2 regions of the Lysinibacillus sp. NPDC097231 genome follow, and region 2 is predicted to be linked to the other one. Evidence: riboswitches for the same ligand, from Rfam matches in the RefSeq annotation. Region 2 holds a riboswitch; the other holds the start of a gene.
What was found. Region 2 has a riboswitch for cyclic di-GMP ahead of ACIQXF_RS10975 (methyl-accepting chemotaxis protein). Riboswitches for the same ligand answer to the same signal wherever they lie in the genome.

Region 1 (7,277 bases), on a different contig from region 2:
AAGAGACGTTTGAGCAAGTATCTGCTTCATTAGGGGCACGTGCTGAAGTAGAAGTAAAACTAATGTATCCTGGATTCCGTGTAACTGAATCAGATAAAGTTGTTCAAGTGGCGATGGCAGCTGCACGTAACATCGAACGTACACCAAAGCTTGGAATTTCAGGTGGGGGTTCTGATGCTAATGTTATTGCAGGCTTTGGTATCCCTACAGTTAATCTATCTGTTGGTTATGAAGATATTCATACAACAAATGAAAAAATACCAGTAGAAGAATTAGAAAAATTAGCAGATTTACTTGTCGAAATCGTAAAAGAGTCTGCAAAAAAATAACAACAGAATCAAAGGATGTGACCGCATGGAAAGTGTAAAGGCAGTAGTTTTTGCTTGTGGTACAGAGGAATATGCAGTGCCTGTAGAACAAGCGATTTCGATTGAAAAGTTAGAGCATGTAACACCTATTCCTCATTTACCCAATTATCTTCTAGGTTTCACAAGAATCCGTGGAGAGCTTGTACCTGTGCTTGATTTTGAACGTATACTGTATAATCGTTCTTCAAATGCTGCAACTGCACGTATTATTGTTTTGAATACGGATGTTGTGAATTACGGATTACTAGTAACGGAAGCTCGTGAAATTCTTGATCTTGATGAGTCTATATTAAAGCAGATGGGACTTGTCAATTATACAAAAACACGCTACTTTACAGCTGTGGCAAATCTTGAAAATCGTATGATCACATACGTAGACCCAAAAATACTTGTCAATTCATTAGAGGGAATTCGTGAAATTATTAACTATTTGCACAAAATGCTTGAAAATGAAAAAGAAAACGTAGAGGCTTGAATATCTATAAAAGCTAAGAATATTAGTTGAATGATTAACAATACAATACTACACATCAGAGTTAGTTGATGCATTAGACAGAATTGCAAATATGTGATTCTGTCTTTCTTTTTAAGTGGTTTCCTAACAATCAGAGGAAAATGAATAATAGATGTCGTATTTTAAGCTTATTACCAAAATATGTGGGAGGTATTTGTCTCATGGATTCAAAGAAAAAGGAAACACCAGAAGAAAAAAGTGAGCGTTTAAGGCAAAGTGAAATAAAAAACAATCCTGCTGGTTCTCTAAACGATGGAATAAATAGAGGAAGTAGTGGGAATTTAAATGGTATGGGTTGGAAAGAGACGGTGGTATTAGCTTTAGTGTTATTTATAGGTTACATGTTATATAAATTGTTTTTCAGATAAAGATAATGAAAAGAGTCTTTATCTCTAATTTTGCATTCCATAATCCTCAATTGCTATAAGTACCCCTACTAACATTTCATCAAATGTTCACCTTGACTACTACTTCTACGCTTATATTCTGATATAGTAAAAATAACCTGTGTTGTTAGTGTTTTATTCGACAATTATAGAGTGAATTATGCATTTTACCTACAGACATATTCGTTCTAAGGGCGTATTATGTAAAGTAAGAAAACTACTGTAAACGGCAAACTTCACCGAAAGGGAAGGACGCAAAGCCATGAGTCTAAACACTACTTTAGTGCATGATTGTCAGGTTGCCAGGTTCTGTTCTATGAGCCTAGGTGGATAGAATGGAGATGTAACAAATGGTAAGTCGTACACTATCAAAAGCAGTAATTGTTTTTATAGTAACCTTTGTAAGTACGTTAGGATTTTCAATCGGAAAGGTAGACGCTATGACCATGCAAGATAAGGCTACTTGGTTATGGGATACGACAAAGATTGTTGAGGATGAATCGGGAGTACTCACATTTTTAGAAAACAAGCATGTTAATAAATTATATTTGCAATTTAATAATGATATAGCAAGTAGTTATTATAAAAGCTTTATCGCAAAAGCAACAGAAAAAGGTATGAAAGTATATGTGTTAGATGGTGCTGAAAGTTGGGTTTCAGCGCAAGGCTATATAATGCAGGATCAGCTGTTTGAATGGTTACATACATATAATGAGAACGTAGCACCATGTGAGCAATTTTCAGGGGTACATCTTGATGTAGAACCCTACTTAAATATTGGGTGGAGCTTAAATCAAGCACAAACAATTGAATCCTATCAAGCGCTTCTTACTAGAGCGAAAGAGGAAACCGATCAATTACAATTACCGTTGGAAGTTGATATGCCATTTTGGTTTGATGAAATAACGTATAATACTCAATTTGGCAATGGTTTATTGGCTGAATGGGTCATCGATAACGTTGAAAGTGTAACGATAATGGCATATCGAGATACTGCTAACAACATTATCAAAATAGTTGAACAGGAAATAAACTACGCAAAAAAAGTAAATAAATCAATAGTTATTGGGGTGGAAACAGAAACCTCTGATGAAGGGAAAAATATTACCTTCTATGATGATGGAGAAGCCTATATGACTAAACAGTTAGCACAAGTTCATGAACATTATGCCAATAAAACAAGCTACAATGGTTTCGCCATTCATCATGTGGATAGTTGGATGAATATGCAGCCGTAAAAAAATCCTCTCCAAACTTTGTTGGAGAGGATTTTCTTTGTTATTAGGAAAGTCGACCGCTATAGTCTTCGAATTTAAATTCACGAATGACTTTAATGCCTTCTTCATCGTTATAAGAAACGATGGAAGGAAGGTTTACCCCATTAAACATATGGTTTTTCACCATAGAATAATGCGCCATATCTGTAAATACAAGACGATCGCCTGGTTTTAAAGGTTGTTCAAATGAATAATCGCCAATCACGTCACCAGCAAGGCATGTAAGCCCACCTAAACGATATGTGTATGCCAGTTCATTTGCTTGACCCGAACCGATTATCATTGGACGGTAGGGCATTTCTAGTACATCAGGCATATGACATGTTGCCGATGTATCTAAAATTACTAGGTCCATACCGTTTTTCTGTATATCAAGAACAGTTGCGACTAAATAACCTGTATTTAATGCTACAGCCTCACCTGGCTCTAAATATACAAGAAGATTATACTTGTCTTGAATATAGTTAATGATATTCACAAGCTTTTCTACATCATAATCCTCACGAGTAATATGGTGACCACCACCAAAGTTCAACCATTTCATTTGGTGTAAAACATCACCAAACTTTTCTTCAACAACTTGAATAATACGCTCTAACGTATCTGAATTTTGCTCACACATTGCATGGAAGTGTAAGCCATCAATACCATCAAGCTGTGATTTATCAAAGTTGTCTAAGGTTGTGCCAAGACGAGAATTTGTGTAACAAGGATCATAAAGCGCTGTTTCAATTTCAGAGTACTCAGGGTTAACACGAATACCACATTCAATTGTTTTACCAACAGATTTTACTTTGTCTTTAAATTGAGCCCATTGGTTAAATGAATTGAAAACGATATGATCAACGTAGCCAAGAAGCTCGTCCATTTCATGCTCGATATAAGCAGGCGCGTAGACATGAACTTCTTTGCCCATTTTTTCATAGCCAAGTCGTGCTTCGTGAAGTGAACTTGACGTAATGCCTGCTAAATATTCACCCACTAATGGGAATGTGGAATGCATTGAAAACCCTTTTAAGGCAAGTAAAATACGGCAGCCTGTACGATCTTGAATTGATTTTAAAAGCTCTAGATTTTTTGTTAATAATCGCTCATCCACTACATAGGAAGGGGATGGAACTTTTGAAAAATCAATTGGTTTCATCGGCTTATTTCCTTTGCATCTACATCAAGGTCAAGTAATTCTGGATTATGGCTTTCTTGCCATGGTAGACCCCATTTATTTAGTGCGTCCATGAATGGATCTGGATTGAAATCTTCTACGTTCCAAACACCAGGTTTACGCCATTCACCGTTCATCACAAGCATAGCACCGATCATTGCTGGTACACCAGTTGTATAGGAAATCGCTTGTGAACCAACCTCGTTATAACATTCTTCATGGTCACATACGTTGTACACATAATACGTTTTTTCTTTACCGTCTTTTAGACCGCGAATGATACAACCGATATTAGTTTTTCCTTTAGTACGTGGTCCCAGTGATGCTGGATCAGGCAGTACTGCCTTAAGGAAATGAATTGGTTGGATCATTTGTCCTTCAAATTCGATAGGCTCGATAGAAGTCATCCCAACATTCTCTAATACTTTTAAGTGTGTTAAGTATTTTTCTGAGAATGTCATCCAGAAACGGATTTGCTTTAAGCCCTTAATGTTTTTAGCAAGTGATTCTAGTTCTTCATGATATAAAAGGTAAATATCTTTTGGTCCAATCTCTGGTAAGTTATAAACCTCTTTTTTCTCAAGTGGTGCAGTTTCTACCCACTCGCCTTCTTTCCAATAACGACCATTCGCAGTAATTTCACGAATGTTGATTTCTGGGTTGAAGTTTGTTGCGAAATGGTAACCGTGATCACCAGCATTTGCATCCACAATATCAATGTAGTGGATTTCGTCAAACTCATGTTTTTGTGCATGAGCTGTGAAAACACCCGTTACACCTGGGTCGAAACCACTACCAAGTAAAGCAGTTAAGCCAGCTTTTTCGAACTTTTCTTTATAAGCCCATTGCCATTTATATTCAAATTTTGCCGTTTCAGGTGGCTCGTAGTTTGCAGTATCCACATAGTGCACACCTGTCGCTAAGCAAGCATCCATAATCGTTAAGTCCTGATAAGGTAGTGCTACGTTAATGACAACTTCTGGTCCAAAGGCTTTAATAAGCTCAATAACCTCTTCTGTATTGTCTGCGTCTACCTGTGCAGTATGAATCTTTGTTTTTCCACCATCTAGTTTCTCTTTTAGAGCGTCACATTTTGAAACAGTTCTACTTGCGATACAAATTTCCTCAAATACGTCCGAATTTTGAACACACTTGTGTACCACAACACTGGCAACTCCGCCAGCTCCGATAATCAATGCTTTACCCAATTGTCTACCCCCAAATTCATAAAAAGTATTGTCAAACAAGCTGATTATACAGAAAATTGATTTGCTACTCAATCATTGTTTTTAAATTTTCTACAAAAATTTTATTTTTTCTACAACAATTTGACGTAATCTGAGGGGGATACTACGAAAAAAGAAGGAAATTACAAAAAAATGACTCCTTATTTGTCTATAAAACACATAAGGAATCATATAAAATTTATAGACTATCACCAAAGTCTTCACGGAATTTAGCAGCCAGCTTTTCTGGCCAAGCTGATGTTGTTTCAAGCTTACCAAAGAAGAAACGTAATACTTTAGGCTCATCTACAAATTCTAAGCCATCGATTAACTCACGATTATCATACAACCATGCGATACGGTCTACAGCATATTTCACCTGTGATAACGTAAACACACGGCGAGGGAGTGCAAGACGGACAAGTTCCATAGCAGATAGTGTTTCTATACCATTTTCGTCACGTTGTTCAGATAATGTACCACGCTCCATCCCACGAACACCACTTACAATATAAATCGCAGCTGCTAAGGCACCAGCAGGGTAGGCGCTTTGTTCAATATGAGGTACGAAATCCATTGCATTAACATGACATCCTAAGCCGCCAGCTGGTGTGACTACAGGGACGCCACGTTTAATTAATTCATCTGTCATATATGCGATAAATTGTGGGGCTTGATTAATCATTTGCTCATCCATTGTTTCTTCAAGACCTACTGTGATGGCTTCCATTTCACGTACAGACATTCCCCCATAAGTTAAAAAGCCTTCGTATAATGTAATGTATTCGCGCATTTTTAGATATGCTTCTTCATTGTTTGTACAAATACCGCCGCCTCGAGCAAAACCAAGTTTACGTGCAGAGAAGTAAATTATATCTGAAAGATCAGCCATTTCGCGCGTAATATCACGGATAGTAGCATATTTATACTGTTCTTCTCGTTCCTTAATAAAATATAGGTTATCGGCTAAAAGACTTGCATCTAGAACTAGCAATACATTGTGTTCGTCACATACGGCACGGACTTCACGCATGTTAGCAACGGAGAATGGTTGTCCTCCAATTAAGTTCGTGCCCGCTTCCATGCGCACAAAGGCTATTTTCTCCGCTCCATTTTCAGCGATTAATGCCTTTAATTTATCAATATCAACATTGCCTTTAAAAGATACGTCACTGGTTAAATTAAGGGCTTCCTCTAAGAAAATTTCCTCAACACGTCCACCATTCAATGAAATATGAGCTTTTGTTGTAGTGAAGTGGTAGTTCATCGGTACAATTGAACCTGGAGTTACATAAACTTGGGCGAGGATATTCTCGCATGCACGACCTTGATGAGTCGGCAGAAAATACTTTGTCCCGAAAATTTCTTCGATTTTATTTTCAAGCTTAGTAAATGTAGCTGAGCCAGCATAACTATCATCAGCCTCTAACATAGCTGCTTGTTGGCGATCACTCATCGCATTCACACCACTATCTGTTAGCATATCCATAAAAATATCTTCATTTTTCAATAAAAATGTATTGTAGCCTGCTTCTTTTATTGCTATGATACGACGTTCAACTGGTGGTAAATTTAATTTTTGAACAATACGAACCTTATGCATTTCTAGTGGAATACTTTCTCCTGAATAAAATTTAATAGATGTCATTTTCTTCTCCTTTTATCTAAAATTAAATGAAATTTAACGATTCACCGCGTTAAATCGTTAGACAATAACATAATTTATTATACTAAAAAGAGGATAGAATTTACAGATTAATCTATTTATTTTGAAAATTTAACTATTTTTTGTCACAAAGAATCAAAAAAGGGTGTAGCATTTGAACTCACTACAACCCTTAGCCAATATATTTTATTTAGAAAAACGGTTTGATATTTGCGACTTTTCATCTCCCCATAAATAAAAAAAGAAAATGAGCAATGTACTTAAAAACCCCATCACAAGGGCATAAGTGCTGAGGGCCACATCCACTTGACTCTGCATAGCATAAATGAAAATAGCTCCTAGTGTTAACAAATTTCCAATAATTAGCGATAGAAAATGAAAACGTCTATTCATAGCAAGCCCTCCTAATAAAATTCAAATGCCCGAAAGATGAAGAAATACACTTCAATTATCTCATAATTCAGAAATATATCCAATGTTTTTTAATTTTAGCGTTATAAAATAAAAGATGCTTTTTAAATACATCTTTGTGTAGTATGATGAAAAATAAAGATGAATATTCATAGATTTTTACAAGAAAGGGGAGACGATGAATCGTGAATTTACGCAATTCATTAACTTTTCAGCTAGGAACGATTATTGCTGGTATTTTAGTAATAATGCTAGGTATAACTTCGT
Region 2 (7,277 bases):
CCAGAGAGACTGAGAAGGGCCCCGTGATATTTTTTAAGCGAATTTTACTTTGGCACGCCCTTTTGTCCTCTGAGACAGAAGGATTTTTATTGTATGCTTTAAAAACCGCTTGTTGTGTAGAGGATTCCGGAAAGCCCATAAATACTATTGCAGTTCTTTATCGTGATGCTGACCCTAAAAAAGTCAAACTAGGCATATCAACCAGGTGAAATAATTAAACATGAAAGAACGAATTCCTGTTAAAAGGGATTCGTTCTTTTTTAAGAGGAAATTTTAAGATTCAAAGTTGTGGAAAGCGTCTAAAGCACTACATCCTCGAGATCACTTCGACTCCTCGGGCTCTCCAACTCCTTAGCACATTTGTTTTTATAATAATCCTTTTGAACGTTTTTCAGCCATTTCAACGAGTCGTTTGGTAATTTCTCCTCCGACTGAACCATTGGCGCGAGAAGAAGCTTCTGGCCCTAACTGTACGTTAAATTCTTGTGCGATTTCATATTTCAATTGATCAACAGCTTCTTGTACACCTGGTACTTGAAGTTTGTTTGAGCTACGATTAGCCATTTTTCTCACCTCCTTGTGATTAGAATGGTCGAGAGTTAGCTAATCATACATTTAAAAAAGTAAAATGCACATTCTAGTAAAGTAACTTTTGGAAAGCTAGCTAAAATTGTGAATGTCTCTGCTATAATAAAGTGATGCTTCAATCTCGAGGATATGATTGTTAGAAGCGCTTTACAGTCAAAATGGAGGTTTTTAAATGACGAACAATGATATTTTAATTCGTTTAAGATATGCATTAGATATCAAAAATACAGACATGGTTGAAATTTTTAAGCTAGGAGGCATGGACTTTACGAAGGAAGAAGTATTGAACATGCTGATTAAAGTAAATGATGAGGAAGAAGCACCAGAAGCATACATCAAATGTAATAATAAAATGTTAGAGGCTTTTTTAAATGGATTTATTACCTTAAAACGAGGTCCACAAAAGCCTAAGCCTGGTCAGCCAGAAGGGGCTCTACCTGTTTCTGGAAAAGAAAGTCCTAATAATATGCTGTTAAAGAAAGTAAAGATTGCGTTAGCCTTAACGAGTGAGGAGATGCTCGATATTTTATATGATGGAGGCGTTAACGTTTCGAAAGGCGAATTAGGGGCCATTTTAAGAAATCCAAGTCATCGTAACTATAAGGAATGTGGCGATCGTTTTGTGAGAAACTTTTTAAGAGGGCTGACATATAAATATAGAGATTAAAATAATGATTAACGAAGTAGCTGCAATTTTGCAGCTGCTTTTTCAATGAGTGGATTTATATAAATAGCTCATTTATGTTTGTGAATTTCTATAAAAATCATATTTTAACTAGTTGACAAAATGTGGCGGAATTGTGTACACTTTAGTTGACACAAAGTTGTCACAAAGGGAAAAATAAATGTTTACGAACAGAGGGGTGCTTTTATGACTTATTTTGACATCTTATTAGTTGCTATCGCATGTGTTAGTACGCCACTCATTGTTGCAATTATATTAGACATCTTTTATGCAGAAAAAAAACAAGTTCGTTTTTCATTGCGTCGTACATCACTTTGGTATCTATGTATGTTTGCTTTATCTTTCATACCAACAGTCTTACTTGTCACAAACAATGTGTAAGTATTCTTAAATAGGAATAATCACTTAGGGGTGAGTGATTATTAAAAATCATACAAATAGCTACAACGTTTTGAAAAATTCGTTGTAGCTATTTTTATTTGTTTAATGAAGAGGATTATGTGCTAGCAGAGAAGATTATGTAATAGTGATCATTTCATGGTTTTAAAGTAGTATAAATAATGTGTATTTTATTCTAGTGCTATTGAATGTTTTTACCCATTGTGTTAATTTGAAGAGGAAAAAAGATGGGCAAATCTACTGAAAAGTAGAGACGCAAAGTTACAGGTCTAAGGCAATAGGTGCTATGATGGCTGTGCTGCAAAAGAGTGCTAGTTTAGTACATATATTGCTAGTTATATTCTCTGATGCCTATTTCTTTTGAAATAGGTTATTTTTTTACCAAAAACACAATGAGGGGAAGTAATAACCATGAGGTTGTTAAAAAATGCTTCATTAAAAAACAAACTTTTACTAACTGTTTCGATTATTGTTTTACTTCTAATTGCTATTATTACTACGCAAAGTATTAGGGAATTAAACAATCGAATGGCAGTCGATTTAGAACAAGAGTTAAAAAGTGTCGGTTTATTAACAGCTATGAATCTTGATAGTGATGACATAAAAGATTTATTGACGGAAAAAGGGGAAACTAACGCTGAATTTAAGAAAGTTCAAAAACAACTCGATATGATTCAAGAAGAACAAGGAATTATGAGTTGGAGCTATATTTGGGATGTGAATGATGAAGGTGGCGTTAACCCGATAGGCTACACATCTAATCTGAACGATGTATATGAAGCTGGTGAAACCTTTACTGATTTAGCAGACGAACATGTAGAAACAGCTAAACGGGCAATTAAAAATAATAGTACTGAGGTAACTAATATTTTTCAGGATCCTTATGGTTCATGGAGAACAGTATTTAGCCCTATTAAAGATGGCAATGGTAAACTCATTGCATTATTAGGCATTGATTATTCCGCTGATTACATAAATACCATCATTAAAACAAGTGTCATTAAACAAATTGTTATAGCTGTTATTGGAATTCTAATATTATTAGTTTTACTTTATATCATTATAGATCGTCTATTAAAACCTCTTAATAAAGTAGTAAATGTTGCAAACCAAGTAGCAAATGGAGAGTTAATAAGCGTTGATTTAGAAATCACAAAGGATGAAATCGGCAATTTATCTGAATCCATTAATACGATGGTTTCGAATCTACAGCACATCATTTTAAATATTAGAAATACGTCAAACAATGTATCTTCTGCTGCTAGTCAGCTAACTGCTAATGCAGCAGAAACTTATAGCAGTTCAACAAATATTGCTCAAGATATGAGACAAATCACGCAAAACGCTGAGGCATCGATGGTGATGACTGAGGAGACAGCGGCTGCAATGGAGGAAACGGCGACGGGCATTCAGCAAATTGCTGATTCAGCTAATACTGCTGCTGAATCATCTATCTCTGCTTCTCAAGCTTCAGAACGTGGAAATCATGTTGTCCAGCAAGTCATTGCACAAATGGAGTTAATTAATGAGTCTGTTGAACAAATCGGCACAACGATAAACGGATTACATGTGAATACGAAAAAAATTAGCGATATTGTAAGTCTCATTACAGCAATCGCAGATCAAACAAACCTACTAGCATTGAATGCAGCAATCGAGGCTGCAAGAGCAGGAGAGCATGGGAAAGGCTTCGCTGTTGTAGCTGACGAGGTTAGACGATTAGCGGAACAATCATCACAATCTGCCACAGAAATCTACAATTTGATTAATGCCATCCAAGCAGATTCTAATGCTTCAATCACTGTTATGGAAAAGGGTAAAGAAGATGTAAAGGCTGGTATGGAGTTTACAAATGAAGTAGGGGAAATCTTTAAAGAAATTCTTAATTCATCAGAAGAAGTTGCAAGTCAGATTCGTGAAATTTCAGCTGCGTCTCAACAAATCTCTGCTTCCTCGGAGGAAGTCGCTGCATCTGTCAATAATATTAAGCTATCTGCTGAGCAGTCATCTGAATTCTCATCAAATGTATCAACAGCAACTCAGGAGCAATTAACAAATATGCAAGAAGTGAAAGAGGCATCTACTTCATTAGGAAAAACAGCAGAAGAGCTACAAGAAATTGTAGCAAAATTTAAGTTGGAGCATGATCATAATGGAAATTAATTTTAAAAGGAAAAATGTACTAATTACAGGTTCGAGTAAAGGAATCGGCAAAGCCATTGCTTTAGGCTTTGCTAAGCAAGGAGCCAATATATTAATCAATTATATTGGAGATCATAAGGAAGCAGAAGAAGTTCGAGTACAAGCCGAACAGTTTGGCGTACAAGCTTATAAATTCAATGCAGATGTCTCCAATTCTCAGCAAGTACAAGACATGTATCAATATATGGATATGCATCTAGGAGCTATTGATATCCTTGTTAATAATGCAGGGTTTGCCCAGGCTTCAAGCATTACGGATTTAACAGATGAACAGTGGGATAAAATGATTAAAGTCCATCTATACGGTTGTTTCTACAATTGTCGAGAAGCGGCAAAAAGAATGAAAGAACAAAACAGAGGAAAGATTATTAATATTTCTTCTGATATTGGTAGTTTAGGTTGTGAGGAATTTACACATTACTCTGCGGCAAAGGGTGGCATCAATGCATTTACGAAAGCTTTGGCGCGAGAGTTAGCACCTGCTATATTGGTCAATGCAGTAGCTCCTAGTGGAACCTTTACAGACATTCTTAAGGAATTTGGCGAAAACTATGTAGAGGAAGAGTCTGCTAAATATCCTTTAAAACGATTAGCCCAACCAGAAGAAATCGCAAAAAGTGTACTATTTTTAGCTTCGGAAAATGCGAATTTCTATACGGGTCAAATATTGACGCCTAATGGTGGAGTCGTTATGAACGGATAATGTAGAAAACTAAGGAGCAATACTATGTTAAATATAATCATCTTTAGCTTATACTTACTATTTATTTATTACATTGGCTATAAGGGATACAAACGAGTTAATACAGCGGAGGATTTAATTGTTGCTGGATGGAGTATGCCTTTATCTGTTGTCACTGGAAGCCTAGTTGCTGCATTATTAGCTGCCCCGTTCTTTTTTGCAGCAGTAGGCTCTGGTTACACAAGTGGAGGCTTTGAAGGGTCAGCAACAATGGGGGGTTTAGGAACTTGTATGATTCTGGGGGCACTCATTTGGACGAAGCCACTTCGAAGATTAAAGGGGTGGACCCTCGCAGATTACTACGGATTGAGATATGGCAGTAAAAAGCTAGGTGCTTATACGGGAGTCGTGATGGCGATTGCCTTCGGTGTCTTTAATGCAGCTGCTTTAACAGTTGGTGGAACATATATTATTCAGCAACTGTTACAAATTGATTTCGTTCCTGCGGCATTGCTATTTGTGTCATTAACCGCCCTATATTCTGTTATCGGTGGTTTATGGGCGGTGGCCTACACGGAAATTGTTCAAGGTGCTCTAGCAGTTGCAGGTATAGTAGGGATTACAATATTTATCTTATTCTATTACCCAGATGTGACCTTTAACCCAGAGTGGTGGAATATTAGTGAATTATTCAATAAAGCTGGGGCAGAATTTTGGACCCTCTATCTTGTATTAGCTCTTGGGGATATTCCGGCAGTGGACTTAGGCCAAAGGGTAGCAGCCGCGAAAAGTCCAAAAGTAGCACAGCGTAGTATGATTATAGCTGGGACAATTATTATTGCTATCAGCTGGATTCCTGGTATGTTAGGAGAAGCATTCAAAACGATTTATCCTAATAGTACAAATCCAGAGACATTAATGCTTGCCTTTGCCCAAGGATATTTCCCACCGCTATTAGCAGCCATCTTTTTAACAGCAATGGCAGCGATGGGAATGTCTACTGTAGCAGCATGTTATGTTGCGACTTCAGGTATTGTTACAAAAAACATTTATTTAGACTTTATTAATCATACCCCTGATCCTAAAAAGCTATTAAGATTTTCAAGACTTATTATTCTTGTGAGTGCTTTACTAGGTTTAGTGCTAGCGGTCAGCTTCCAGAAAGTCATTGATTTAGCTTATTTAGCGTGGGATATTATATTCGTAACAATTTTCTGGCCAATTGTGCTAGGTCCATTTTGGAAGCGAGTAAGTACTCCTGCCGTTTGGACAAGTATCTCTGTGGGGTTAGTCTATTACATTATTACTTCGTTAACACATGTTCCTAGTCTAACTATCCAATCAGGAGGTTTCTTAGGTTTATTAAATGAACTATGGCAAGCACCTGTTTTCTCAGGCGTTGTCATTACAGGTATTACAATTGTTGTTGTAAGTTTACTGATACCGCCAACACAACATGTGCTTGATATGCATAACATTGAAAAAGACAAGACTTTAGACAATGTTGGTAGTAAGGAAGAGTTAATGGAACATTCAAATTGATAACAACATGAAACACAAGAGCATTGCTAATTCAATGTTCTCGTGTTTTTTTGTTGCCAAAAAGGATACTTAGAAATGATAGGTTCTAGCTTTTTTTAGCAAGTAAATGCCAATATTTTAAAAATATCAACATTATACTAGGAAAAATATTGTAAAATTTAAAACTCCTGATATTCTTAAATTTGGGGAATATACCATGGTAGTAAATGGCATATTAAAATAGTCAAAGGGAGTTCATCGATGAGAAGTAGCTTAAAGATTAAAATGTTAATGGTTTTTTCAATTTTACTTGTTATTTCGTGTTTTCTAATTAGCTTTTTTATTTATCGTTCATCGTTAGATTTAGTGAAAGAGACTGTTGGTCAACAAAACTTACCTATGATTGATCATGCAATCTCTAAGATAGATGATAGAGAGTATCAAAATTTAGAAGTGGGTGCTAAAAAGGAAGGGTATTATCAAGAATTACAAGAAGAGCTAGGCTCTGTTAAAGAGTTTTATGATGTATCTAGTTTGTATACGATGTCTCGTGTGAAAAAGGGTGAAGACTACGATTACTACTATATGGTAGATAGTACGCCAAGTGAGGAATCATCGATTGGTGCTAAAGAGGAATCACCTGAATCCTATCCTAAAATGAAACAAGTATTTGAAACAGGGAAAGTACAATTTCAGTTATCAAATGATGCACAATATGGTGCTATACTAGCAATTTATGCTCCGATAAAAAATAAGGCGGGAGAAGTAATTGGATTATTGGGGGCAGATTTGGATGCCACAGAAGTTTATGTAGCCATGGATGCCAATCAAATGAAAATTATTACTATTACACTGATTGTCTTAATAGTAGGAATCTGCATTGTTTATTTCTTCACAGATTATTTAACGAAACCTATACGAAAATTAACATCACAAGTGAGAAAAGTTGGTAATGGTGATTTAACTGTCGAGATAGAAACTGGTCGAAAAGATGAAATTGGACTTCTAACACAAGCATTTCAACAGATGGTATTAGATTTACAAAATATCATTCTTGGCATTAATGTTGGGTCCAAGCAGTTAATTGACACGACCAATTCAGTTGCTAAGAGTAGCGAGAAGGCAAGTGAAGCAATTAGTCAGATTTCTGCGTCCGTTCAGGAAGTATCTGCAGGAGCGCATGCACAGTATAAAAGCTCG

Region 1: another riboswitch for cyclic di-GMP. It lies ahead of ACIQXF_RS09980 (amidase); the one in region 2 lies ahead of ACIQXF_RS10975 (methyl-accepting chemotaxis protein).

Annotation. Positions count from the first base shown of each region.
Region 1 is NZ_JBIWDH010000013.1:48,049-55,325, reverse strand. It holds gene ACIQXF_RS09995 (M20/M25/M40 family metallo-hydrolase) at 1-329, shown strand, start outside; gene ACIQXF_RS09990 (chemotaxis protein CheW) at 355-843, shown strand; gene ACIQXF_RS09985 (DUF6366 family protein) at 1,044-1,250, shown strand; cyclic di-GMP riboswitch class I at 1,487-1,575, shown strand; gene ACIQXF_RS09980 (amidase) at 1,619-2,506, shown strand; gene nspC (carboxynorspermidine decarboxylase) at 2,550-3,689, opposite strand; gene ACIQXF_RS09970 (saccharopine dehydrogenase family protein) at 3,686-4,915, opposite strand; gene ACIQXF_RS09965 (tryptophanase) at 5,133-6,581, opposite strand; gene ACIQXF_RS09960 (hypothetical protein) at 6,786-6,992, opposite strand; gene ACIQXF_RS09955 (methyl-accepting chemotaxis protein) at 7,196-7,277, shown strand, end outside.
Region 2 is NZ_JBIWDH010000015.1:47,867-55,143, reverse strand. It holds gene ACIQXF_RS10990 (alpha/beta-type small acid-soluble spore protein) at 367-564, opposite strand; gene ACIQXF_RS10985 (YehS family protein) at 761-1,255, shown strand; gene ACIQXF_RS10980 (hypothetical protein) at 1,460-1,654, shown strand; cyclic di-GMP riboswitch class I at 1,893-1,978, shown strand; gene ACIQXF_RS10975 (methyl-accepting chemotaxis protein) at 2,084-3,835, shown strand; gene ACIQXF_RS10970 (SDR family NAD(P)-dependent oxidoreductase) at 3,825-4,577, shown strand; gene ACIQXF_RS10965 (sodium:solute symporter family protein) at 4,602-6,098, shown strand; gene ACIQXF_RS10960 (methyl-accepting chemotaxis protein) at 6,339-7,277, shown strand, end outside.